Regions from separate parts of the Kitasatospora sp. NPDC058478 genome, predicted to be linked through region 1. Evidence: riboswitches for the same ligand, from Rfam matches in the RefSeq annotation. Region 1 holds a riboswitch; the other holds the start of a gene.
What was found. Region 1 has a riboswitch for glycine ahead of gcvT (glycine cleavage system aminomethyltransferase GcvT). Riboswitches for the same ligand answer to the same signal wherever they lie in the genome.

Region 1 (11,593 bases):
CACGATCAGGACCGCGGCGGCTGCCGCCGCGGTCAGGGCGACGGTACGGGACCTGCGCATGGGTGAGATCAACCCCTTGAGGATGGGAAGGAGGGAGAGCCTGACGTTGCGTCAGTTGCTCTTGGGATCGAGGGCGTCACGCAGCCCGTCGCCGAGCAGGTTGAAGGCGAGCACGGTGAGGAAGATCGCCAGACCGGGAACCACCATGTACTGGGGGTCCACCTGGTAGTACTTGATCGCGTCCTGGAGGATCCCGCCCCAGGAGGCCTGCGGCGGCTGGATACCGACGCCGAGGAAGCTGAGGCCGGCCTCGAAGAGGATGTTGGTCGGGATCAGCAGGGTCGAGTAGACCAGGATCGGACCGACCAGGTTCGGCAGCAGTTCCTTGAACAGGATGAACGGGCCTCGGGCGCCCAGGCTGCGGGCCGCGTGGACGAACTCCCGCTCGCGCAGCGACAGCGTCTGTCCGCGCACGATCCGGCCCATGTAGGGCCAGTTGAAGAAGCCGATCACGAAGATCAGCACCAAGATGTGCAGCGGGAGGCCGTGCAGGCCGAACGCGCCGCCCTGCAGCGAGGTCGAGATCGCGATGGCGAAGAGCAGCAGCGGGAAGGCGAGGAAGACGTCCATGATGCGGCTGATCACGGTGTCCACCCAGCCGCCGTAGTAGCCGGCCATGACGCCGAGCACGGTGCCGATCGTGTTCGACAGCAGGGTCGCGCCGAAGGCGACCAGCAGCGAGACCCAGGAGCCCTCGATCACGCGGGAGAGCAGGTCACGGCCCTGGAGCGGGTCGACGCCGAGCGGGTGGTCCCAGCTCATCCCGCCCCAGTCACCGAGCGGGATGCCGCCCAGGTTGGCGTCGAGCAGGTCCTGGTTCAGGGCGTCCGGGTCGAGGCCGAACAGGGCCTCGATGGGCTTGGCCAGTACGGCCAGCAGGATCAGCAGGATCACCACGACGCCGCCGGCGACGGCGAGTTTGTCGCGCTTGAAGCGGGTCCAGGCGATCTGGCCGAGGGAGCGGCCCTCGATCTTCTTGGCCGGGCTCGCGGGGGCGGGTGCCTCCGGTTCGTTCCCGGTGGTTGTGATGGGTGCGGTCATGGTCAGTTGGTCCCCTCGCCGACGGTGGCCGGCCCACGGGCGCCGGTCACCGGTTCGGCGGTACGGCTGCGGACGTGCGGAGGTGCTTGGAACGGGTGTTCGCGGCAGTACGTCGTGCACGGGTACTGCCCCAACGCGGGATGGGCTTCGCGTGGTTCTGGCGGTCGGCGTGCGCGTTCACCTTCGTGGGGTTCCCAGTACGCGCGGTGCGTTGCGCAGAACTCTCTGCCATCCGAACTCGCTTGCGCCAGCCCTGACAACCGACAGATGCCCAACTGTGATCTGTGCGCATGCACCTCCTACGCCTTCGGCATATCCCTCTTCACACGGCTGTATCAGGCATGTCAAGGTGATCGACGGTAACGGCCGGAAGTTCGTCCGGAAAGCACCGAAGCCGACCTGATGCAAGATCAAGTCGGCTTCTGGAAACAGGTTTTGGTTGTCAGCGCCCCGGGTATCCGGGCCACGGCTGCTGCGGCTGCCCGGTCCAGCCCTGCGCGGGCTGCTGCGTGCCGTAGCCGTAACCCGGCCCCTGCTGCGCAGGGTACGGCGGAGGCGGCACCGGCGGGTACGGGCCGGTCGGCGGGCGTCCCGCCTCCCGGTCGAAGAACGGGCGCGCGTGCGCCCGCATCCACAGCGCCACCGGGTCGTACTCGTCCGCCATCGCCACCGTGGACACCGCCAGCCCCTCCGGGGCCACCGCGATCGCCCGCTGCATCAGCGCCCGCACCGCCTCCACCGCCGGCGGCGAACTCTCGTACAGCTCCAGTCCGATCGCCAGGTACGGCTCCCCCACGGCCGGCTGCACCCAGGCCCGGCGCAGCGCCCGCACCGCGCGCACCTCACCGGCCTGCCGCTCCAGCAGCGCGAAGAACGGCTGGGCGTTCAGCTGCGGCTCACTCAGCTTCAACGGCCCGGCCGGCAGCCGCTCCAGGCCCGCGGCGATCCGCCGCAGGTCCGCCCAGGGCACCCCGACCCCGCCGCCGGGCGCGTGCGGGTTGAGCCACAGCCCCCAGCGGGTCCGGTACAGCGAAGCGGCGATCTCCCGCCCGGAGATGACCTCGTGGGCCCGCGCCCAGCCGGACGACGCCAGCTGCTCGGACGAGGTGACGGCCGGCGCGTAGCCGTGGCCGCTGATCTCCATGTTCCCGTACTGGGCGTCCGCGCTGCCCGGCGTGCCGTGCCACAGCAGCATCCAGACCTGGCCGTCGGCCAGTGCGTGCAGCAGTTGCTCGTACGCCTCGTAGCGCTCCGGCGCGACCTCGCGCAGGGTGCGCTCCAGCGCGCCCGGATCCGCTCCGGGGCGCCCGGCGGGCGCCTGGCCCCAGGGCCCCGGTGCACCGCCCGCTACCGCTCCCGCACTCATGCGCCCACCTCGCCGCGCCTCTTTCCTCAAGCCTGCCGGCCCGTCGGCCGTCTGCACGCACCCTATGGCGCGGCACCGGCCACCGCCACGGCGACGTGCCTCCGATACGAACCCCGCTCAACCCCGCGCGTAGAAAGGGAGTACCCGGGTGAGCAGCCACTCGACCACCGGGTCATCGGCGAGATCGAGCAGTACGAGGTGGACGCCCCCCGGCAGCGGCGCGGTTCCCAACGCGCGGCCGAGCGCCTCGTTCACCGCGCCCGGGTCGGCCGGGGCCGCCTGGTCCAGCTGGACGCCCACGAACATCACGGTCGGCTCGCCCTCGATGCTGGCGAGCGCCCGCCGCGCGGACAACACTCCGGGCAGGGCGGACAGTTCGGCCCGGCAGGCGGCCAGGAAGTGCTCCGGGTCCTCCCCCGGCACCGGCTCGCGCAGCGCCACCCGGCCACCGGTCGGCGCCTCCGGTCCCTGGCCCTGACTCTGGTTCTGCTCCTGGATCCGGCCCTGCTCCTGGTCGGCCAGGCGCTCCTCGCGCGGGCCGCGCCGAAGCTCCGCCACACCCTGCGGCGGCACCGGGATGCCCACCGCCGCCTCCGGGTTGACCGCGATGCCCACGCCCAGCGGCAGCCCGCGGGCGAACTCCCAGACCGGCGCCACCGCGAAGGCCATCCCCGGCGCCTGCCGCAGGAACACCTCCTGCGAGGAGAACACCGGCACGTACGGCTCGCCGGCCAGCTCGATGGTCGGCAGGTCCAGCGCGGGCCCCTGCGGGTCGCCGCCGGCCGGCAGCGGGATCCACACCTGGCTGCGGGCCAGCACCTCGACCACCCGCGGCGTCGCACCCGGGTCGCCCAGCGCGGCGGTCAGCACCTGCTCCAGCTCGTTGGCCGGCCACCCGCCGCCCGGCGGCGCCGACTCCGGCCCGCCCCACCCCTGCTGCTGCTCCACCGGGTACCCCATGCGCGCCTGATCCGCCCTCTGCCGGTCGGCCGCCCTCTGCTGCGCCGACGCGCAGCAGTCTAGGGCTGTGCCCGAGGTGGCGGGGTGTGACCGGGTCCCCTCTCCCGTCGTCGGCGCGGACGTGCCATGATGTGCGCGTTCGACGGCGCGGCGCGCCGGCGGACCGACAACTCCATACCGGCCGCTCGAACCCGCGCGGGAGAGCCCGGAGTGCCCCGTCAGGCGGCACAGCCGGCGCCGAAGGAGCAACTCCTCCCCGGAATCTCTCAGGCCCCCCTACCGCACGGGTTAGGCACATCTGGAAAGTGGCGCACGGCCCTGTCGCGCGCCCACCCACGGTGCAAGCCACCATGCTGTCCTGGATGCTGGAAACAGCTGCGGGCAGGTGGGCGGTGAAGCTCTCAGGTTCGACGACAGATGGGGAGACCCACGCCGCCGCATGCCCGCGCGCAGGGTCGGCCCCCCAGCGGGTCCGGTTCCGGCGCGTGCACCCATGAGTGCCCAGACCGAGGAGTTCCAGGCCATGTCGTCCCTCCGCCTCACCGCGCTCGACGCGCTGCACCGCGCCCTCGGCGCGACCATGACCGACTTCGCCGGCTGGGACATGCCGCTGCGCTACGGCAGCGAGCGCGAGGAACACCTCGCCGTCCGCACCCGGGCCGGGCTGTTCGACCTCTCCCACATGGGCGAGATCACCGTCACCGGCCCGCAGGCCGGCGAGATGCTGGACCACGCGCTGGTCGGCTTCGTCTCCGCGCTGGGCGTGCTGCGCGCCCGCTACACCATGATCTGCGCCGAGGACGGCGGCATCCTGGACGACCTGATCGTCTACCGCCTGCGCGAGGACGCCTTCCTGGTCGTCGCCAACGCCTCCAACGCCCAGCTGGTGCTGGACGAGCTGATCGCCCGCGCCAAGGGCTTCGACGCCGTCGTCACGGACGACCGCGACACCTACGCGCTGATCGCCGTCCAGGGCCCGGAGGCCACCGCGATCCTGGCCGGGACCACCGACGCCGACCTGCCCGGCCTGAAGTACTACGCGATCCTCCCGGCCCAGGTCGCCGGCCGCGACGTGCTGCTCGCCCGGACCGGCTACACCGGCGAGGACGGCTTCGAGATCTTCTGCAACCCGGGCGACGCCGAGGGCGTCTGGCAGGCGCTGACCACCGCCGGCGAGGGCCGCGGCCTGGTCCCGTGCGGCCTGTCCTGCCGCGACACGCTGCGCCTGGAGGCCGGCATGCCGCTGTACGGGCACGAGCTCTCCACCGACCTGACCCCGTTCGACGCGGGCCTGGGCCGGGTCGTGCGCTTCGACAAGACCACCAACGAGGGCACCTTCGTCGGCCGCAAGGCGCTGGAGAGGGCCGCCGCCGAGGCCGAGGCCAACCCGCCGCGGGTGCTGGTCGGCCTGGTCTCCGAGGGCAAGCGCGTCCCGCGCGCCGAGTACACCGTGGTCTCCGCCGACGGCGCCCCGATCGGCCGGATCACCTCGGGCGCCCCGTCGCCGACCCTGGGCCGGCCGATCGCGATCGCCTACGTGGACGCGGCCCACGCCGCCCCCGGCACCGCCGTCGCGGTGGACGTGCGCGGCAAGCACGAGCCGGTCGAGGTCGTGGCGCTGCCGTTCTACAAGCGCGCCCGCTGAGGCCGGGGGCCTCGCTCGCCGAGGCCCCGCCTTCCCCGTAGACCCGGGCCTGAACCACGCCCGACCCAGGCTTGAGCCACGCCTGATCCAGGTCCGACCCAGGTCCGATCCCATGCCTGAACCATGCCTGAACCACGCCTGATCCGCGTCGAAGCCGTCCGTGCGGCGGCCCGCTTCGTCGTACCCGCTTCCCATCCTGGAGAATGACGCCATGAGCAACCCCCAGCACCTGCAGTACACCAAGGAGCACGAGTGGCTGACCGCCATCGAGGGCGGTGTCTCCACGGTCGGCATCACCGCCCACGCGGCCGACGCGCTCGGTGACATCGTCTACGTGCAGCTGCCCGAGGTCGGCGCCGACGTGACCGCGGGCGAGTCCTGTGGCGAGCTGGAGTCGACCAAGTCGGTCAGCGACCTGTTCTCCCCGGTGACCGGGAAGATCGTCGAGATCAACCAGGACGTCCTGGACGACAACAGCCTGGTCAACAGCGCCCCGTTCGAGGGCGGCTGGCTGTTCAAGGTCCAGGTGGAGTCCACCGACGAGCTGCTCAGCGCGGACGAGTACACCGCCTTCATCGGCGGCTGACCCGCTCGTGACGGGGCGGCCGCAGCGCGGCGGCCGCCCTGCCAGGCTCCCCCCTCTCTGCTCCCGTCTCTCTCCTCCCGGGAAGACCACACCATGACGGTTCTGAACCAGTCCCTGCACTCCCTCGACCCGGAGATCGCCGCCGCGGTCGACGCCGAGCTGCACCGCCAGCAGACCACCCTGGAGATGATCGCCTCCGAGAACTTCGCCCCGGTGGCGGTCATGGAGGCCCAGGGCTCGGTACTCACCAACAAGTACGCCGAGGGCTACCCCGGCCGCCGCTACTACGGCGGCTGCGAGCACGTCGACGTGGTCGAGCAGATCGCGATCGACCGCATCAAGGCCCTGTTCGGCGCCGAGCACGCCAACGTCCAGCCGCACTCGGGCGCGCAGGCCAACGCCGCCGCGATGTTCGCGCTGATCAAGCCGGGCGACACCATCCTGGGCCTGAACCTGGCCCACGGCGGTCACCTGACCCACGGCATGAAGATCAACTTCTCCGGCAAGCTCTACAACGTGGTCGCGTACCACGTGGACGAGAAGACCGGCCAGGTCGACATGGCCGAGGTCGAGCGCCTGGCCAAGGAGCACCAGCCGAAGCTGATCATCGCCGGCTGGTCCGCCTACCCGCGCCAGCTGGACTTCGCCGCGTTCCGCCGGGTCGCCGACGAGGTCGGCGCGCTGCTGATGGTGGACATGGCGCACTTCGCCGGCCTGGTCGCCGCCGGCCTGCACCCCAACCCGGTGCCGTACGCGGACGTGGTCACCACCACCACCCACAAGACCCTGGGCGGCCCGCGCGGCGGTGTCATCCTGTCCAAGGCCGAGTACGCCAAGAAGATCAACTCCGCGGTGTTCCCCGGCCAGCAGGGCGGCCCGCTGGAGCACGTGATCGCCGGCAAGGCCGTTGCCTTCAAGGTCGCCGCGTCCGAGGAGTTCAAGGAGCGCCAGCAGCGCACCCTGGAGGGCGCCAAGATCCTCGCCGAGCGCCTGCTCCAGGCCGACGTCGCCGAGGCCGGCGCCTCGGTGCTGTCCGGCGGCACCGACGTGCACCTGGTCCTGGTCGACCTGCGCAACAGCCAGCTCGACGGCCAGCAGGCCGAGGACCGCCTGCACGAGGTCGGCATCACGGTCAACCGCAACGCCGTCCCGAACGACCCTCGGCCGCCGATGGTCACCTCCGGCCTGCGCATCGGCACCCCCGCGCTCGCCACCCGCGGCTTCCAGGCCGAGGACTTCCGCGAGGTCGCCGACATCATCGCCGAGGCGCTCAAGCCCGCCTTCGACGAGGACGCCGCCACCGCGCTCAAGGCCCGCGTCACCGCGCTGGCCGAGAAGTACCCGCTCTACCCGAACCTCTGATCACTGCGGTGATCGTTCGGGCGGGGTGACCGGCCTCACCCCGCCGCGGCACCTGGGATCCCGGGGCACCGCGCACACTGGACAGTGCGCGCGGTGCCCCGACCCGTGTCGTCCCCCGCCCGCCAGTCCTTCCACGAGACCAGACAAGGACGTCCCCCGTGGCCATCAGCGTCTTCGACCTCTTCTCCATCGGCATCGGCCCGTCGAGTTCCCACACCGTCGGCCCGATGCGCGCCGCCCGGATGTTCGCCCGACGCCTGCGGTCCGAGGACCTGCTCGCCCAGGTGGCGAGCGTGCGCGCCGAGCTGTACGGCTCGCTGGGCGCCACCGGCCACGGCCACGGCACCCCGAAGGCCGTCCTGCTCGGCCTGGAGGACAACTCCCCCCGCACGGTCGACGTCGACCAGGCGGACAAGGACGTCGAGCGGATCACCACCGAGAAGCGGCTCAACCTCCTCGGCACCCACCCCATCGACTTCGACCCGGGCACCCAGCTGGTCCTGCACCGCCGCCGCTCGCTGCCGTACCACGCCAACGGCATGACCATCTGGGCGTACGCGGCGGACGGCTCCACGCTGCTGGAGAAGACCTACTACTCGGTCGGCGGCGGCTTCGTCGTCGACGAGGACGCCATCGGCGCGGACCGGGTCAAGCCCGACGACACCTCGCTGCGCTACCCCTTCCGCACCGGCGAGGAGCTGCTGCGGCTCACCCGGGAGACCGGGCTGTCGATCTCCGGCCTGATGCTGGAGAACGAGAAGGCCTGGCGCTCCGAGGAGGAGATCCGGACCGGGCTGCTGGAGATCTGGCAGGTCATGCAGGAGTGCGTGCGGGCCGGCATGTCCCGCGAGGGCATCCTGCCCGGTGGCCTCAAGGTCCGCCGCCGCGCCGCCGCGGCCGCCCGCGCGATGCGCGCCGAGGGCATCGGCCCGGCCAACGCAATGGAGTGGGTGACCCTCTACGCGATGGCGGTCAACGAGGAGAACGCCTCCGGCCGCCGGGTGGTCACCGCTCCGACCAACGGCGCGGCCGGGATCATCCCCGCCGTCCTGCACTACTACCTGAACTTCATCCCGGGCGCCGACGAGGACGGCATCGTCCGCTTCCTCCTCGCGGCCGGCGCCATCGGCATGCTCTTCAAGGAGAACGCCTCCATCTCCGGCGCCGAGGTCGGCTGCCAGGGGGAGGTCGGATCCGCCTGCTCGATGGCCGCCGGCGGCCTCGCCGAGGTCCTCGGCGGCACCCCCGAACAGGTCGAGAACGCCGCCGAGATCGGCATCGAGCACAACCTCGGCCTCACCTGCGACCCGGTCGGCGGGCTCGTCCAGATCCCCTGCATCGAGCGCAACGGCATGGCCTCCGTCAAGGCCGTCACCGCCGCCCGGATGGCCCTGCGCGGCGACGGCCGGCACCACGTCTCGCTCGACAAGGCGATCAAGACGATGAAGGAGACCGGCGCCGATATGAAGATCAAGTACAAGGAGACCTCGCGCGGCGGCCTCGCCGTCAACGTCATCGAGTGCTGATCACACCCGCTGTCACCTGAGCCCCCGGACCCGTCCGGGGGCTCTCGGCGTTCCGGAGCGCCCTGGGCGGCGGGGCCACCGCCGGCCCCACCCCGGCCCCGCTTCCCGGCGCCACCCGACGCGCCCGCTCAGGCCGCTCGGGCCACTCAGGCCGCGAACGGGCGGACTCGCCGGGCGTCGCGCAACGCCTCAGCCCACCAGGCGAGTTGGTCGAGCATGGTCTTGGCGGCGACGTCGGCGGCCGGGTCGAGCGGCTGGCCGTCGGCGCCGAAGCACTGGGCGGCGCCGTGGAAGCTGACCGTGTTGCGAATCGTCATGGCGTTCAACTCGGCCAGCACCACTCGCAGTTGCTCGACAGCGCGCAGACCGCCGGAGAGGCCGCCGTAGGAGACGAAGCCGACCGGCTTGCCGTGCCACTGGCTGTTGTGCCAGTCGATGGCGTTCTTCAGCGGGGCCGGGAAGCTGTGGTTGTACTCGGGCGTGACGACCACGAAGGCGTCGGCGGCCTCCAGGCGGGGCGTGACGGCGGCGAGCAACTCGGCGGCGCCCGGCTCCAGTTCACCACCGAAGGACGGGAAGGTGGTCGGCAGCGGGGTCTCGACCAGATCGATCAGGTCGGCGGTCATGTCGCCGCGCGCGCCGAGGTGGCCGAGCAGCCAGTCGGCGACGACGGGCGCGAACCGGCCGCTCCGGGTGCTGCCGACGACGACCGCGACCTTCAGGCTCTTCTCCGAAACGTCCTTGGCCATGGACATCCCCCTCCGGGACGATGTGTACAACGTATCTGCCGGATACAACGTACACATCGGCGCGTACGCCGTCTACTTCCGATACGTCGTACACTCCGGTGGTACGGTGAGAGGACCCCAGCCGGAAGGAGCCCGCCGTCATGCCCGCCCAGCAGGCCCCCGCCGGGGACGACGACCAGACCAAGCCCCAGGCCTCACTCTGGGAGCGCCTCGCCCGCCCAGCCCCCGCGCCGCGCACCACCCTCACCCCGCAGCGGATCGCCGAGGCCGCGATCGCGATCGCCGACGCCGAAGGCCTCGACGCCGTCACCATGCGCCGGCTCGCCACCACCCTCGGCGTCGCCCCGATGGCCGCCTACCGGTACGTCTCCGGCAAGGACGAACTCATCGACCTGATGGTCGACTTCGTCTACGGCGAACTCCCCCGGGGCACCCCCGCCACCGGCTGGCGCGACACCATGCACACCCTGGCGCTCCACCTGCGCGCCATGAACCTGGCCCACCCGTGGATCGTCCGCGCCGGCGCCGTCCCCCTCACCCCCAACCAGCTCGCCATCCCCGAACGCGCCTTCGCCGCCCTCGCCGACCACGGCCTGGACGCCGACACCACCATGGCGGTCTTCCGCACCGTCACCGGCTACGTCCACGGCTCCGTCGCCGCCGAGCTCGCCCTGCGCACCCTCCAGCGCGAGCACGGCTGGTCCGACGGCGACGAGACCCGCGCCGGCCTCGCCCCCCGAATGTCCTTCCTGATGGACACCGGCCGCTACCCCACCTACCAGCGCTACCTCCACGAGGCCACCCGCAAGGACGACCCCACCTGGCAGTTCGAAACCGGCCTCGACTGCGTCCTCACCGGCATCGCCACCCACCTCGGCATCTGAGCACGACCCGGCCCTCAGGTGGGTGGGGGAAATTATGTAGACCGGCCTACCTCTTCAGCGCTCCCCCACCCACCTCCCGCGCAGGTCAGCGACGGCGGGTGCCCACGGGCACGGTGAGGACGGCGAGGCCCGCGGCCAGGATGGCGAGGCCGCACCAGGAGACGGCGGGGAGGCGTTCGCCGAGGACGGCGACGCCGAGGAGGGCGGCGACGGCTGGTTCGGCGAGGGTGAGGGTGGTGGCGGTCTGGGCGGAGGTGCGGCGCAGGCCGTGGCCGAAGAGGCGGTAGGCGAGGAAGGTGGTGATCACGGCGAGGTGGAGCACCACCGCCGCACCGCGCGGCGAGGCGAGCCACCGCAGGTCGCCGAGGAACAGCACCGGCAGGACGAGCAGCGCGGCCGCGCCGAACATCGCCCCCATCACCCCGGCGGACGGGTGCCCGCGCGAGATGAGCTTCCCGCCGATGAGCGAGTACACGGCGTACGAGAGGCCGGAGAGTGCGGCCAGCGCCACCCCCACGGTGTCCACCGCCGCGCCGCCGCCGGTGAGTTCGGGGCCCAACACCAGGACGGCACAGCCGACGACCGCCGTCACCGTGGCACAGGCCCACCGGCCGCTCGGCCGCCCCTGCCGGGTGAGCCAGCCGAGCAGGCCGGCGAAGACGGGGGCACTGCCCAGTGCGATCACGGTGGCCACCGCCACCCCGGCGCGGGTCACCGCCGGATAGAAGGTGACCGGGTAGCCGACCACCGCGACGGCGCCGACGGCGAGTTGCCACCGCTCCCGGCGGCCGCAGGCCCGGGGCAGCGCGCGGGCGCTGCGGGTGGAGAGGAAGAGGAGGAGGCCGCCGAGGACCAGCGCGGCGGCGCCGATGCCCGCCGAAGGGGCGCCGTCGGGTGCGAGGGAGCTGGCCGTCCCGGTGGTGCCCCACAGCAGTGCGGCGACCAGGATCGGGACCGGCCCGCCGAGCGGGCTGGTGCGGCGGGCGGCGGGGGTGGTGGTGGCCCGGGTGGGCGCGGGCGTGGAGGTGCGGTTCGGCACAGTCGTGAACTTCCGTCGTCGAAGACCGTCAGGGGAGCTGGTTTCGCAACGGGCACACACGGCAGCCTCCTGGCGGCCGGAGAGGGCCGCAGCAGGGAGCGCGGGGGTCAAGCCACCGGCGTGTGTGCCCGATCAGGCGCAGAGCGGTGGCAGCACGACGTGCCAGTACAGGTTCACGGGCCTGATGCTACCCGGCAGTTCCGGCGGGGTGGGGTTCACGGAGGAATTAGCGGCCGGGCGACGAAGCACCGGAGGCTCGACGGCGAGGATGGTGAATATTCACAGGCGACAGCGTGAACCTATGCAAAATCCAAAGGTGAACTAGGTTACAAACCTTTCAATCCAAGCCGCCTGGTTTGCCCACATGCTGAGATC
Region 2 (11,445 bases), on a different contig from region 1:
GAGAGGCCGAGGACGATCAGCAGTTCCACGCCGAGCAGCCGGCGCGTGGGCTTCGCGGTCTCCGGTGCGGTCGGGAGGGTGGTCACGGGCGGCTCCAGCGGGGCGGGCGTCGCTCCGGCCGTCGGCCGACCGCCGGAGCGATCATCCTGACACAGCGGTCCGGCTACCCGACCGGCCAGGTGTGCACCGGCTCGCCGGTGCGCATGTGCTCGATGTAGCGCCTGGTCATCGCGGCGAGCGCGGCCGGGCGGTCCATCCCGTACTGCTCGCGCAGCCGGTGGAAGGTCGCGCTCTGCCAGGCCGCGCCGTTGGTGCGGCGCAGGCAGCGCTGCTCGATGATCCCCAGGTAGCGGTCCCGGTCGGCGGGCTCCACGCCCCACTCGTCCAGGCCCTGGTGGGCCATCGGCAGCAGTTCGTTGAGCACCAGGTCGACGGCGGACACCGTGGTCAACCCGCCGCCGCGGCCCGCCCGGCCCGCCCGCGGCCACTGGAACACCGCGTCGATGCCGTAGCGGGCGCCCTGCCGGAAGTTCTCGTCGGCCCGCTCGAACGGCAGCCTGGTCCAGACCGGCCGGGGCTGCTCGGCGAGCACCCGGACCAGCCCGTAGTAGAAGGCGGCGTTCGCGAGCGTGTCGGCCACCGTCGGCCCGGCCGGCAGCGCCCGGTTCTCCACCCGCAGGTGCGCGATCCCGCCCGCGATGTCGTACACCGGCCGGTTCCAGCGGTAGATCGTGCCGTTGTGGAGCCGCATCTCGGCGAGCCGGGGCGCGCCGCCGGAGGAGAGCACCTTCATCGGGTCCTCGTCGTCGCAGATCGGCAGCAGGGCGGGGAAGTACCGCAGGTTCTCCTCGAACAGGTCGTACGCCGAGTCCACCCAGCGCTCGCCGAACCAGGTGATCGGCCGGACGCCCTGCGCCTTGAGTTCCGCCGTACGGGTGTCACAGGCCTGCTGGAACAGCACCGGACGGGTCTCCCGCCACAGCTCCCGCCCGAACAGGAACGGCGAGTTGGCACCGAGCGCGAGCTGCGCCCCGCAGATCGCCTGGGCCGCGTTCCACACCGAGGAGAAGCGTTCCGGGGTCACCTGCAGGTGCAGTTGCAGGGAGGTCGCGGCGGCCTCGGCCACCATGGTGATGGTCTCCAGCTGGAGGTGTTCGACGCCCTCGATGTCCAGCGCGATGTCCTCGCCGCGGGCGGCCAGGATCTGGTCGCTGAGCAGGCTGTAGCGCGGGTTGTGGGAGATCGCGTCCAGGCCGGTGTGACCGTGCTCCAGGGTCGGCAGGATCCCCACCATGACGATCCGGGCACCGGCCTCGGCGGCCCGCCGGTCGGCGTAGCGCAGCCCGGTGTCGAGCTCCTCGCGCAGGTCCTCGAAGACGTGCCCGCACAGCCGGTGCGGCACGATGTTCACCTCGACGTTGAACTGGCCCAGTTCGGTCTGGAAGTCGCTGGAGCCGATCGCGCTCAGCACCTGCGCGTTGCGCAGCGCCGGCAGGCCGTCCTCGTCGGCCAGGTTGAGCTCGATCTCCAGGCCCATGACCGCCCGCGGCCGGTCGAACCGGTCCTCGCGCAGCATCCGCCCCAGCGCGTCGAGGCAGGCCTGGAGCTTGCGCCGGTACAGCTGCCGGTCCGCCAGATCAGCCCGAGTCGCCACGACCTTCTCGCCCACGGTCCCCTCCTCCTGAGACACCGGCCGACCCGACCGTGCAAGCATCATGCCCACCTCGAAGATCGATACCCGAATGCTTGTACTGGCTTGCAATGCAAGGAAACTGACGGATATTCAGCAGATCTGCCGACTTGCCCGGCGCCACCGCCTGTGATAAACAGGTCACCCTGCGCACCTGTTCGATAGAATTCGCACTGCGCTCCGGCCGGCCCGCTCCGCCTCGAAACCCTCGTCGACGGCGGCGACCGCGCCGGCACCGCGATCATGCACAACCGGACACGGCCAGGTCCCGTCACCGATGACACACCGCGCCACGCCGGTATGCCGCACTCGCACGCCGATCTCGCACGGAGAGGCGGACCCCGCCATGACTCTGCAGACCCCCCAGCCCCCGCCGAGCGCCCTGCGCGCCGTCCTGGCCGCACTCGACTCGGAGACCGCGCTGCGCCAACCCGCCGCCGCAGCACTGCGCCATCCGGTCGGCCCGCTGCTCCCCGCGCACCCCCTCGCCGTCCACGTCCTGGACGGGCCGCGCCCGGAGCTGCCCGCCGCCCGCCGGACGGGCTGGCGCTTCCTGATCAAGGACGGCGCCGAGGTCGCCGCCGCCGCCGAGGTCGTCCAGGCCGTCGAGGGCCACACCTTCTCGCACTTCACCGCCGGCCCCTACCTCGACTCGACGGTCCGGGCGCTGCGCCAGGCCTGGCAGCTCGCCCAGGGCTCCCGGTCCCGCCAGCAGCCCCGACTGCTGACCTTCCCCGGGCAGTACGCGACGGCACTGTGGCTGCACAGCCCCGACGCCGGCCCGGCCGCCGACCAGCTGATCCCGCTGGCCCCGGCCCCGCTCGGCGTCACCGCGCACCGCGCCTACCCGGCCGCCGAGCTGCTGCCGCTGCTCGCCCGGGCGCCGCTCGCCAAGCCACTGCTGCTCGGCTCCTCCTGAGCCGGCCCCACGCCGACGGGCCACCGGGCCAGCACCCGGTGGCCCGTCGGCGCGCGTGTCACCCTCATCCGCCCGAACCACCCGGACGGGCCATCCGCCCTGACCTCCTCGGGCCATGCCGCAGCTGACCCATCGGTGCGCCCTTTCCCGCCGGACCCACCTGAACGGGTGATCTCTGCCCGGGAGTTGTGGCGCATGTCACGAAATCCCTGCGCGCGCGTCCACAGATGCCGACACTGGGAACCAGCGTGGAAGGACCACCTGTCCTACCCACTTGAGCGCCGGTCAACACCTGGTCGGCGCGCGGACAGGATCCGGCTACCGCGGCGGCTCCCGACGGCTCCGCCGGCGGCCGCACCACGGGGGAGGATCGCAGAGCGAAGCGAGGGTACGCATGTGCCAGCACCGTCCTGAGTGCCCGTCGGCCGAGTGCGAGGACCGCGAGGCTGCCGTCACGGTGGCCTGCCACCCGGAGCAGGGCTGGAGCCTGCTCTGCAACGGCGTCGTGCTGTTCGAGGACACCGGAGAGCTGCTGCCCGACGGCCGGGTGATCGCGCCGCGCCGCACCGTCGCCCACGCGGCCTGACCGCACCGGCGGGGGCAGCCGCCGGACGACGACAACGGGCAGGGCCCCGACGGTACGTGCCGTCGGGGCCCTGCCGTACGTCCGGTCCGGATCAGACGCCGTACTCCTCCAGCGGCGGGCAGGAGCAGACCAGGTTGCGGTCGCCGTACGCGCCGTCGATCCGGCTGACCGGCGGCCAGTACTTGTCCGCCGGGTTCACGCCCGCCGGGAAGACCGCCTCCTGTCGCGAGTAGCCGTGCGCCCACTCGCCGGCCAGCTCGGCGGCGGTGTGCGGGGCGTTGCGCAGCGGGTTGTCCGCGGCCGCCCACTCGCCCGAGCCGACCTTGTCGACCTCGGCCCGGATCTCGATCATCGCGTCGCAGAACCGGTCGATCTCGTGCAGGTCCTCGGACTCGGTCGGCTCGATCATCAGCGTGCCGGCCACCGGGAAGGACATCGTCGGCGCGTGGAAGCCGTAGTCGATCAGGCGCTTGGCGATGTCGTCCACCGTCACGCCCGTCTCCTTGGTCAGCGGGCGCAGGTCGATGATGCACTCGTGCGCGACCAGCCCGCCGGGGCCGGTGTAGAGCACCGGGAAGTGCGGTGCCAGCCGCTTGGCGATGTAGTTGGCGTTCAGCACCGCGACCTGGGTCGCGCGCTTGAGGCCCTCGCCGCCCATCAGCCGGACGTACGCCCAGGAGATCGGCAGGATGGCCGCCGAGCCCCACGGCGCCGCCGAGATCGGGCCGACCCCGGTGGCCGGGCCGGCCTCCGGCTGCAGCGGGTGGTTCGGCAGGTACGGCGCCAGGTGGGCGCGCACCGCGACCGGGCCGACGCCCGGGCCGCCGCCGCCGTGCGGGATGCAGAAGGTCTTGTGCAGGTTCAGGTGCGAGACGTCCGCGCCGAACTTGCCCGGCTTGGCGAGGCCGACCAGGGCGTTCAGGTTGGCACCGTCCACGTACACCTGGCCGCCGGCCTCGTGCACCAGGGCGCAGATGTCGGTGATCTGGGTCTCGTACACGCCGTGGGTGGACGGGTAGGTGACCATCAGCACGGAGAGGCTGTCCCGGTGCTGCTCGATCTTGGCCTTCAGGTCCTCGACGTCCACGTCGCCGTCGACCAGGGTCTTCACCACGACCACGCGCATGCCGGCCATCACCGCGGAGGCCGCGTTGGTGCCGTGCGCGGAGGACGGGATCAGGCAGACGTCGCGCTGGGTGTCGCCGTTGGCGTGGTGGTAGGCGCGGACGGCCAGCAGGCCGGCCAGCTCGCCCTGCGAGCCCGCGTTCGGCTGGATCGAGACGGCGTCGTAGCCGGTCACCTCGACCAGCTGGCGCTCCAGCTCGCGGATCAGGCTGAGGAAGCCCTGGGCCTGCTCGATCGGCGCGAAGGGGTGCAGCTGGCCGAACTCCGGCCAGGTGACGGCCTCCATCTCGGTGGTCGCGTTGAGCTTCATGGTGCAGGAGCCCAGCGGGATCATGCCGCGGTCCAGCGCGTAGTCCCGGTCCGACAGGCGGCGCAGGTAGCGCAGCATGGCGGTCTCCGAGCGGTGGCTGTGGAAGACCGGGTGGGTCAGGTACTCGTCCTGGCGCAGCAGCGCGGCCGGCAGCGCGTCGGCGCCCTCGGCGACCTCGACCGCGGGGACGCCGAACGCGGCCCAGACGGCGGCCAGGTGCTCGCGGGTGGTGGTCTCGTCGGTGGAGACCGAGATCCGGTCCGCGCCGTCCTGGTGGACGTTGACGCCGTTGGCGCGGGCGGCGGCCGCGATCTCGGCGGCACGGCCCGGGACGACGGCGGTGACGGTGTCGAAGAACTCGCCGTGCAGCAGCTCGACGCCGCCGGCCCGCAGGCCCTCGGCGAGGGCGGCGGCGTAGCGGTGGGTGCGGCGGGCGATGTCGGCCAGGCCGTCCGGGCCGTGGTAGACGGCGTACATCGAGGCCATGACGGCGAGCAGCACCTGGGCGGTGCAGATGTTGCTGGTGGCCTTCTCGCGGCGGATGTGCTGCTCGCGGGTCTGCAGCGCCAGGCGGTAGGCGCGGTTGCCGTCGGCGTCGACCGACACGCCGACCAGGCGGCCGGGCAGCGAGCGGGCGTACTCGGCGCGCACCGACAGGTAGCCGGCGTGCGGGCCGCCGAAGCCCATCGGCACGCCGAAGCGCTGCGAGGTGCCGCAGGCGATGTCGGCGCCGAGCGAGCCCGGCGAGGCGAGCAGGGTCAGCGCCAGCAGGTCGGCGGCGACCGCGACGATCGCGCCGAGGCCGTGCGCCTGCTCGATGACCGGGGTGAGGTCGCGGACCACACCGGTGGCGCCCGGGTACTGGAGCAGCACGCCGAAGACGCCGCGCTCGGCGATCTCGGCCGGGATGCCCTCGGACAGGTCGGCGACGACGACCTCGACACCGGTCGGCACCGCGCGGGTGTTGATCACCGCGGTGGTCTGCGGCAGGGTCTCGGCGTCGACCAGGAAGACGCCACCCTTGACCTTGGTGACGCGGCGGGCGAGCGCCATCGCCTCGGCGGCCGCGGTGCCCTCGTCGAGCAGCGAGGAGCCGGAGGTCGGCAGGCCGGTCAGGTCGGAGACCAGGGTCTGGAAGTTGAGCAGCGCCTCCAGGCGACCCTGGGAGATCTCCGGCTGGTACGGCGTGTAGGCGGTGTACCAGGCCGGGTTCTCCATGACGTTGCGCAGGATCACCGGCGGGGTGAAGGTGCCGTAGTAGCCCAGGCCGATCATCGGCTGGAGCACCTGGTTGCGGCTCGCCAGCTCGCGCAGTTCGGCGAGCACCTGCGCCTCGCTGCGGCCGCCGGGCAGGTCCAGGCCGGTGATGGAGCGGATCGCCTCGGGAACGGCGGTGGCGGCGAGTTCGTCCAGCGAGCCGTAGCCGATGGACGCCAGCATCTTCTGCTGCGCGGCGTCGTCGGGGCCGATGTGGCGGTTCTCGAAGGGGCTGGCCAGCTCAAGCTCGGTGAGGGTCGAGGCGCCGGTGGGGCGTCCCGCGTTCGGCTGGGCGTTCATGGTGGTCGAGGCCTCCTGGTCACGGACCGGCGGGGGTGCGCACGCCGGCCGGCCGGAGCCGCTGCGGACAGCGATTCGACCCGGGCGGGCGAACCCGACAGGCCTCCCCCTCTGTCATCGGGACCTGAGAGCTTCACCCGCACGGCGCGCTGTGGCACGCCGCCGGCTTGCACCGTCGGTGAGGGTGGTGGCCGTCGGCTCCCTGCCGACGGTCCTGCCCTGCTTTCCAGAGTGACCTACCCCACACGGTACGGATGCCTGAGAGATTCCGGGGAGGAGTTGCTCCTTCGGCGCCCCGACCAGCGCTTTCCGTGGCCGGGGACTCTCCCGAGCGGGCTCGGCGGTCGCCGCCCAGGGTACCAGCGGCAGGCCCCCTGATCACGGCCGCGTCGGGTCACTCCCGGTCTACGCGCGTCCCCCGGACGGTCCAGCCCGAAGCCCGTCCGGCGCACCCCGGTCGCGCCCGTCCGATTCATGGCCTTTGGTGTGAAGTGGCAGGCGGAACGGGTGCTCCGGCCACGGTCCTGCGGGAGTTCCGCAGGCGCAGCGCACTGGAGGAAAGAGTGCAAACCGACATCGATCCCCGGGACCTCATCGGCCACAAGGCGGTCGACCGCAACGGAGACAAGATCGGCACGGTCGACGAGGTCTACCTGGACGACGCCACCGGCCAGCCGGAGTGGGCAGCCGTCCGGACCGGCATCTTCGGCCGGGACGCCTTCGTCCCGCTCACCACCAGCGAGTTCTCCGGCGACGAGCTCCGGGTGCCGTACGACAAGTCGCTGGTGAAGGAGTCGCCGGACTTCGGCGTCGGCCAGCACCTGTCGCCCGCCCAGGAGCTCCAGCTCTACCGCTACTACGGCCTGGACACCCCGGCGAACGGCCGGCCGGTCGGCCGGGACGCCGACCGGCCCGTCGGCCGCGAGGGTGACCGGCTGATCGGCCGGGACGGTGACCGCCCAGCCGGCCGGGACGGCGACCGGCCCATCGGCCGCGAGGACGACCGACCGGCGCGGCCCGACCTCGACTTCGGCACCACCTCGGCGGCCGAGCCCGTGAAGCCCATCACCTTCCACTCCCTCGGCCCCGCCCCGACCACCCCTGCCGACCCCACCGGCACCGCGACGGAGGTCAACGTGCGGACCCTCAACACCCCCGCGCCCGCAGCAGCCCCCACGACGACCGAGCCCAAGCCGCAGCCCGCCCCGGTCGTGACGACCGCCGCGACCACGAACTCGGTCATGGCCGCGCCGGTCTCGGAGCGCTCGACCGGCCCGGCCACCTCGTCCCCCAACGGCCCGGTGGAGATCACCTGCCGCGAGGAGCGCCTGGACATCACCACGGACTGGCACATCGTGGGCACCGCGAAGCTGCGCAAGTACGTGACCAGCGAGCAGGTCGAGCGCCGCGTCCCGGTGGTCCGCGAGCGCGTCCGGGTGGAGCGGATGCCGGTGAGCGAGGCCGAGCGCGCCTCGCTCACCGAGAAGGAGATCGCCGAGGCGGTGGAGGAGGTCACCCTGCGCGAGGAGCGCCCGGTGGTCCGCAAGTACCTCACCCCGATCGAGCGGGTCCGCCTGGTGGTGGAGCGCTACACCGCCGAGGAGGTGATCCGGGACGAACTGCGCCGCGAGCACGTCGAGGTCCACGACAACACCGCCGCCGCCCCGGCGACCCCGGCAGCCACCCCGGTGGCCGAGACCCCCCGCCCGGCCGTGCTGCGCCCGTTCGCCTGACCCTCGCCCCCAGGGCCCCGGACCCCTCGGTCCGGGGCCCTCGGCATGCCCCGTCCCGGTCGCCGCCCGGCCGGAATCCTTCGATTTTGCCAAAGCGTCACCAATGGATATTTGACACTCTGAAGTATCTCCCGGCATGGTTACTTCAGTTCATTCACTATGTACGGGAGGAAGCAACCGTGAGTGAGGCACCACAGCCCACCACCGCGGCCGAGAAGCAGAGCAGCGCCCGGGTCCTGCCGGCCCTCATCCTGGCGATGCTGTCGTTCAGCGTGGTGCAGACCGCGGTCGTCCCGATCCTGCCCTCGCTGGCCAAGGAACTGAGCGTCTCCGCGTCCAGCATCACCTGGCTGATGACCGCCAACCTGCTCTCCGCCGCCGTGCTGACTCCCCTGCTGGGCCGCTTCGGCGACCTCCGGGGCCGTAAGCCGATGCTGCTGATCTCGCTGGCCGGTCTGGTCGCCGGTTCGGCACTGGCGGTCAGCACCCACTCCTTCACCTGGCTGGTCGTCGCCCGCGTCCTTCAGGGCGCCGGCGGTGGCGTGCTCCCGCTGGCGATCAGCATCGTCCGCGACGAGCTGCCCAAGCAGAAGGTGACCGGCGGCGTCGCCGCCATCAGCGCCTCGATGGGTGTCGGCTCCGGCCTCGGCCTGGTCGCGACCGGTCTCCTGCTGGAGCACTGGAGCTACAAGTCGATCTTCTGGATGGGCCTGGTCTTCGGCCTGATCGCGGTCGCCCTGGTCGCGTTCCGCGTCCCGTCCGACCCGGTCACCGACAAGGAGGGCGGCGCCGACCCGCTCGGCGCCCTCACCCTGGCCGGCTGGCTCTCCGCCCTGCTCGTCGCGGTCAGCCAGGGCAACCACTGGGGCTGGACCTCGACCAAGACCCTCGGCCTGTTCGCCGTGGCCGCCGTCGTCGCCCTGATCTGGGGGGTCATCGAGACCAAGGTCGCGCACCCCCTGGTGGACATGAAGATGATGTCCCGTCCGGCCGTCGCCTTCACCAACCTGGCCGGCCTGCTGATCGGCTTCGGCATGTACGGCTCGTTCATGGTGATCAGCAACTTCGCCCAGACCCCGGAGAAGCTCACCCACTACGGCTTCACCGCGACCGTCCTGCACGCCGGTCTGCTGCTGCTGCCGTCCGCGATCGGCTCGATGGTGGCGGCTCCGGTCGGCGCGATGCTGATCGCCCGCCGCGGCCCGCGCCTGCCGCTGGTCCTCGGTGGCGTCCTGGGTGCCGTCGCGATGGCCTACCTGGCCGTGCGGCACAGCCACGAGGGCGACATCTACACCTCCTCGGCGATCTTCGGCCTGGGCATCGGCCTGGCGTTCTCCGCGATGCCGGCCTACATCAACGGCGCCGTCCCGGTGGAGCAGAGCGGCATCGCCAACGGCATGAACGCCGTGCTGCGCACCGTCGGTGGCGCGATCGGCACCGCCGTGATGGCCGCCATCCTGACCGGCGACACCATGAAGCTGCCGCCGCAGATCCCGCTGCTGCTGCCCACCCTGGACGCCTACAAGCACGCGTTCTGGGTCGCGGCCGTCGTCTGCGCCGTCGCCGGCGTCGTCCCGTTCCTGATCCGCGGCACCAAGTCGGCCGCCACCGTCGTCGCCTCGGGCGGCGCGGCCGAGCGGAACTCCAGCCCCGAGCTGGCCAAGACCGACGCCTGACCAGGCGTCCGGCCGCCGCGCTCAGGGACAGGGCGCGGCGGCCCGGCCTTCGGACGGTCGCGAGGGCATCACGACCGCACGAAGTCCGGCACGGTATGCGGCCCCAACCGGTACTCCCCCCACCGGTTGGGGCCGCTTCGCGTTTCACACCCCCGTCTCCCCCGTCTCCCCCGTCTCCTCCGGCCCCTCCGCCCCCCACAGCGGCAGCGGACGGGCCGGTTCCAGCGCCGGATCGTCCACCGCGAAGGTCCGGATGCGCCCCGGCCCGCTCCACGGCGTCTCGAACCGCACGGTGACCCGCCCGACACCGCTGCCCTGCACCCACCCGGGCCCCAGCTCGGCATGGCGGACGTCCTGCCCGGGCATCCAGCGGCGCGGCGCGGCCGCCTCCGGCTCCTCCTCCGCCGCCTCGACCTCCGCCTCCGCGTGCTCGGCCGCCTCCTCCCGCAGGGCCTGCGCGAACAAGTCCTCCTGGGTGTAGTCGGCCAGCTGGGCGACCCCCACCCCGAGCAGCCGCACCCCGCCGGTGATGTCCACCTGGGAGGCCAGCCGGCGCGCCGTCTCGATGACCACCGCCTCGTCGTCGGTGGGCCCGCGCAGCGTCTCCGAACGGGTCAGCGTCGAGAAGTCGAACCGCCGGACCTTGAGCACCACCGTCCGCCCCGACCGCCCGGCCGCGCGCAGCCGCCGCACGCACCGGGCGGCCAGCACCTCCACCTCGCGCAGCACCCGATCCCGGTCGGCGAGGTCCACCTCGAAGGTGTCCTCCACCGAGACCGACTTGGCGTCCTGATCGGCCACCACCGGCCGGTCGTCCAGCCCTATCGACATCTGGTGCACACCGGCGCCGTGCGCCCGCCCGAGCAGCTGCACCAGCTCGCCCTCCCCCGCCTCGGCGAGGTCCGCCACGGTGTTCAGTCCGGCCCGCCGCAGCACCTGCTCGGTGGCCGGCCCGATCCCGGGCAGCGCCCGGACCGGCATCGGGCCGAGCACGGCCCGCTCCTGCCCGGGTTCGATCAGCACCAGCCCGTCCGGTTTGGCCTGCTCGGAGGCGATCTTCGCCATCAGCTTGGAGCCGGCGGCCCCGACCGACCCGGTCAGCCCGGTGCGCCGCTGGATGTCCGCCCGCAGGTCCTCCGCCAGGGCGAGCACCAGCCGCTCCCCGGTCTCGTGGTCGGACTCGGCCAGCACCGGACCGTAGGGGCCGGCCTCCAGGTCGACGAAGGCCTCGTCCAGGCTGAGCGGCTGCACCAGCGGCGACAGCTCGCGCAGCAGACCCATCACGAGCTCGCTGACCTGCCGGTAGGCCTCGAACCGGCCGCTCAGAAAGGCCGCGTTGGGGCAGAGCCGGCGCGCCTGCGCCATCGGCATCGCCGAGTGCACCCCGAACCTCCGCGCCTCGTACGAGGCGGTGGAGACCACCCCGCGCCCGCCGAGCCCGCCGACGACCACCGGTTTACCGCGCAGGCTCGGCTTGGCCGCCTGCTCCACCGCCGCGAAGAAGGCGTCCATGTCGAGGTGGATGATGCTCGGCAGTGATCGCACCCGCCGATCATCCCGCAGGGGTCCGACAATGCGTACGAACCCGCGCAGGGCCCAGGTCCTGTCCCTAGCCCTGCGCCGCGTCCGCCAGAGCCTTCGGGATGCCGTCCTCCCGGGGGCCGAGGAACAGCGGGTCCGGCCGCAGCCAGGCGTTGACCGCCGCCTTGCCCGCCCCGGGGATCTCCCGCAGCCCGCCGTACAGCCAGGTGCCGTCGTGCGGTTCCGGCACCCCGACCGCGTACGCGTCGATGCCCGCCGCCTCGCACAGGGCCAGCGCCCGGCGGACGTGGAAGTCCTGGCTGACCAG

Region 2: linked by a shared signal. The riboswitch ahead of gcvP (aminomethyl-transferring glycine dehydrogenase) and the one ahead of gcvT (glycine cleavage system aminomethyltransferase GcvT) in region 1 are both predicted to bind glycine.

The regions. Positions count from the first base shown of each region.
Region 1 covers NZ_JBHXML010000046.1:30,434-42,026, forward strand. Annotated here, with positions in the region: gene ACFWPT_RS24925 (ABC transporter substrate-binding protein) at 1-60, opposite strand, end outside; gene ACFWPT_RS24930 (ABC transporter permease) at 112-1,101, opposite strand; gene ACFWPT_RS24935 (enhanced serine sensitivity protein SseB C-terminal domain-containing protein) at 1,544-2,467, opposite strand; gene ACFWPT_RS24940 (enhanced serine sensitivity protein SseB C-terminal domain-containing protein) at 2,585-3,427, opposite strand; glycine riboswitch at 3,614-3,719, shown strand; gene gcvT (glycine cleavage system aminomethyltransferase GcvT) at 3,951-5,072, shown strand; gene gcvH (glycine cleavage system protein GcvH) at 5,284-5,658, shown strand; gene glyA (serine hydroxymethyltransferase) at 5,752-7,020, shown strand; gene ACFWPT_RS24960 (L-serine ammonia-lyase) at 7,179-8,546, shown strand; gene ACFWPT_RS24965 (NADPH-dependent FMN reductase) at 8,693-9,295, opposite strand; gene ACFWPT_RS24970 (TetR/AcrR family transcriptional regulator) at 9,436-10,179, shown strand; gene ACFWPT_RS24975 (DMT family transporter) at 10,265-11,218, opposite strand.
Region 2 covers NZ_JBHXML010000044.1:67,093-78,537, forward strand. Annotated here, with positions in the region: gene ACFWPT_RS24410 (CPBP family intramembrane glutamic endopeptidase) at 1-86, opposite strand, end outside; gene ACFWPT_RS24415 (hypothetical protein) at 164-1,669, opposite strand; gene ACFWPT_RS24420 (hypothetical protein) at 2,037-2,609, shown strand; gene ACFWPT_RS24425 (DUF5999 family protein) at 3,004-3,195, shown strand; gene gcvP (aminomethyl-transferring glycine dehydrogenase) at 3,287-6,187, opposite strand; glycine riboswitch at 6,424-6,527, opposite strand; partial or broken gene ACFWPT_RS24435 (PRC-barrel domain-containing protein) at 6,751-7,113, shown strand; gene ACFWPT_RS24440 (YsnF/AvaK domain-containing protein) at 7,126-7,920, shown strand; gene ACFWPT_RS24445 (MFS transporter) at 8,100-9,596, shown strand; gene ACFWPT_RS24450 (DNA polymerase IV) at 9,741-11,141, opposite strand; gene ACFWPT_RS24455 (vancomycin high temperature exclusion protein) at 11,206-11,445, opposite strand, start outside.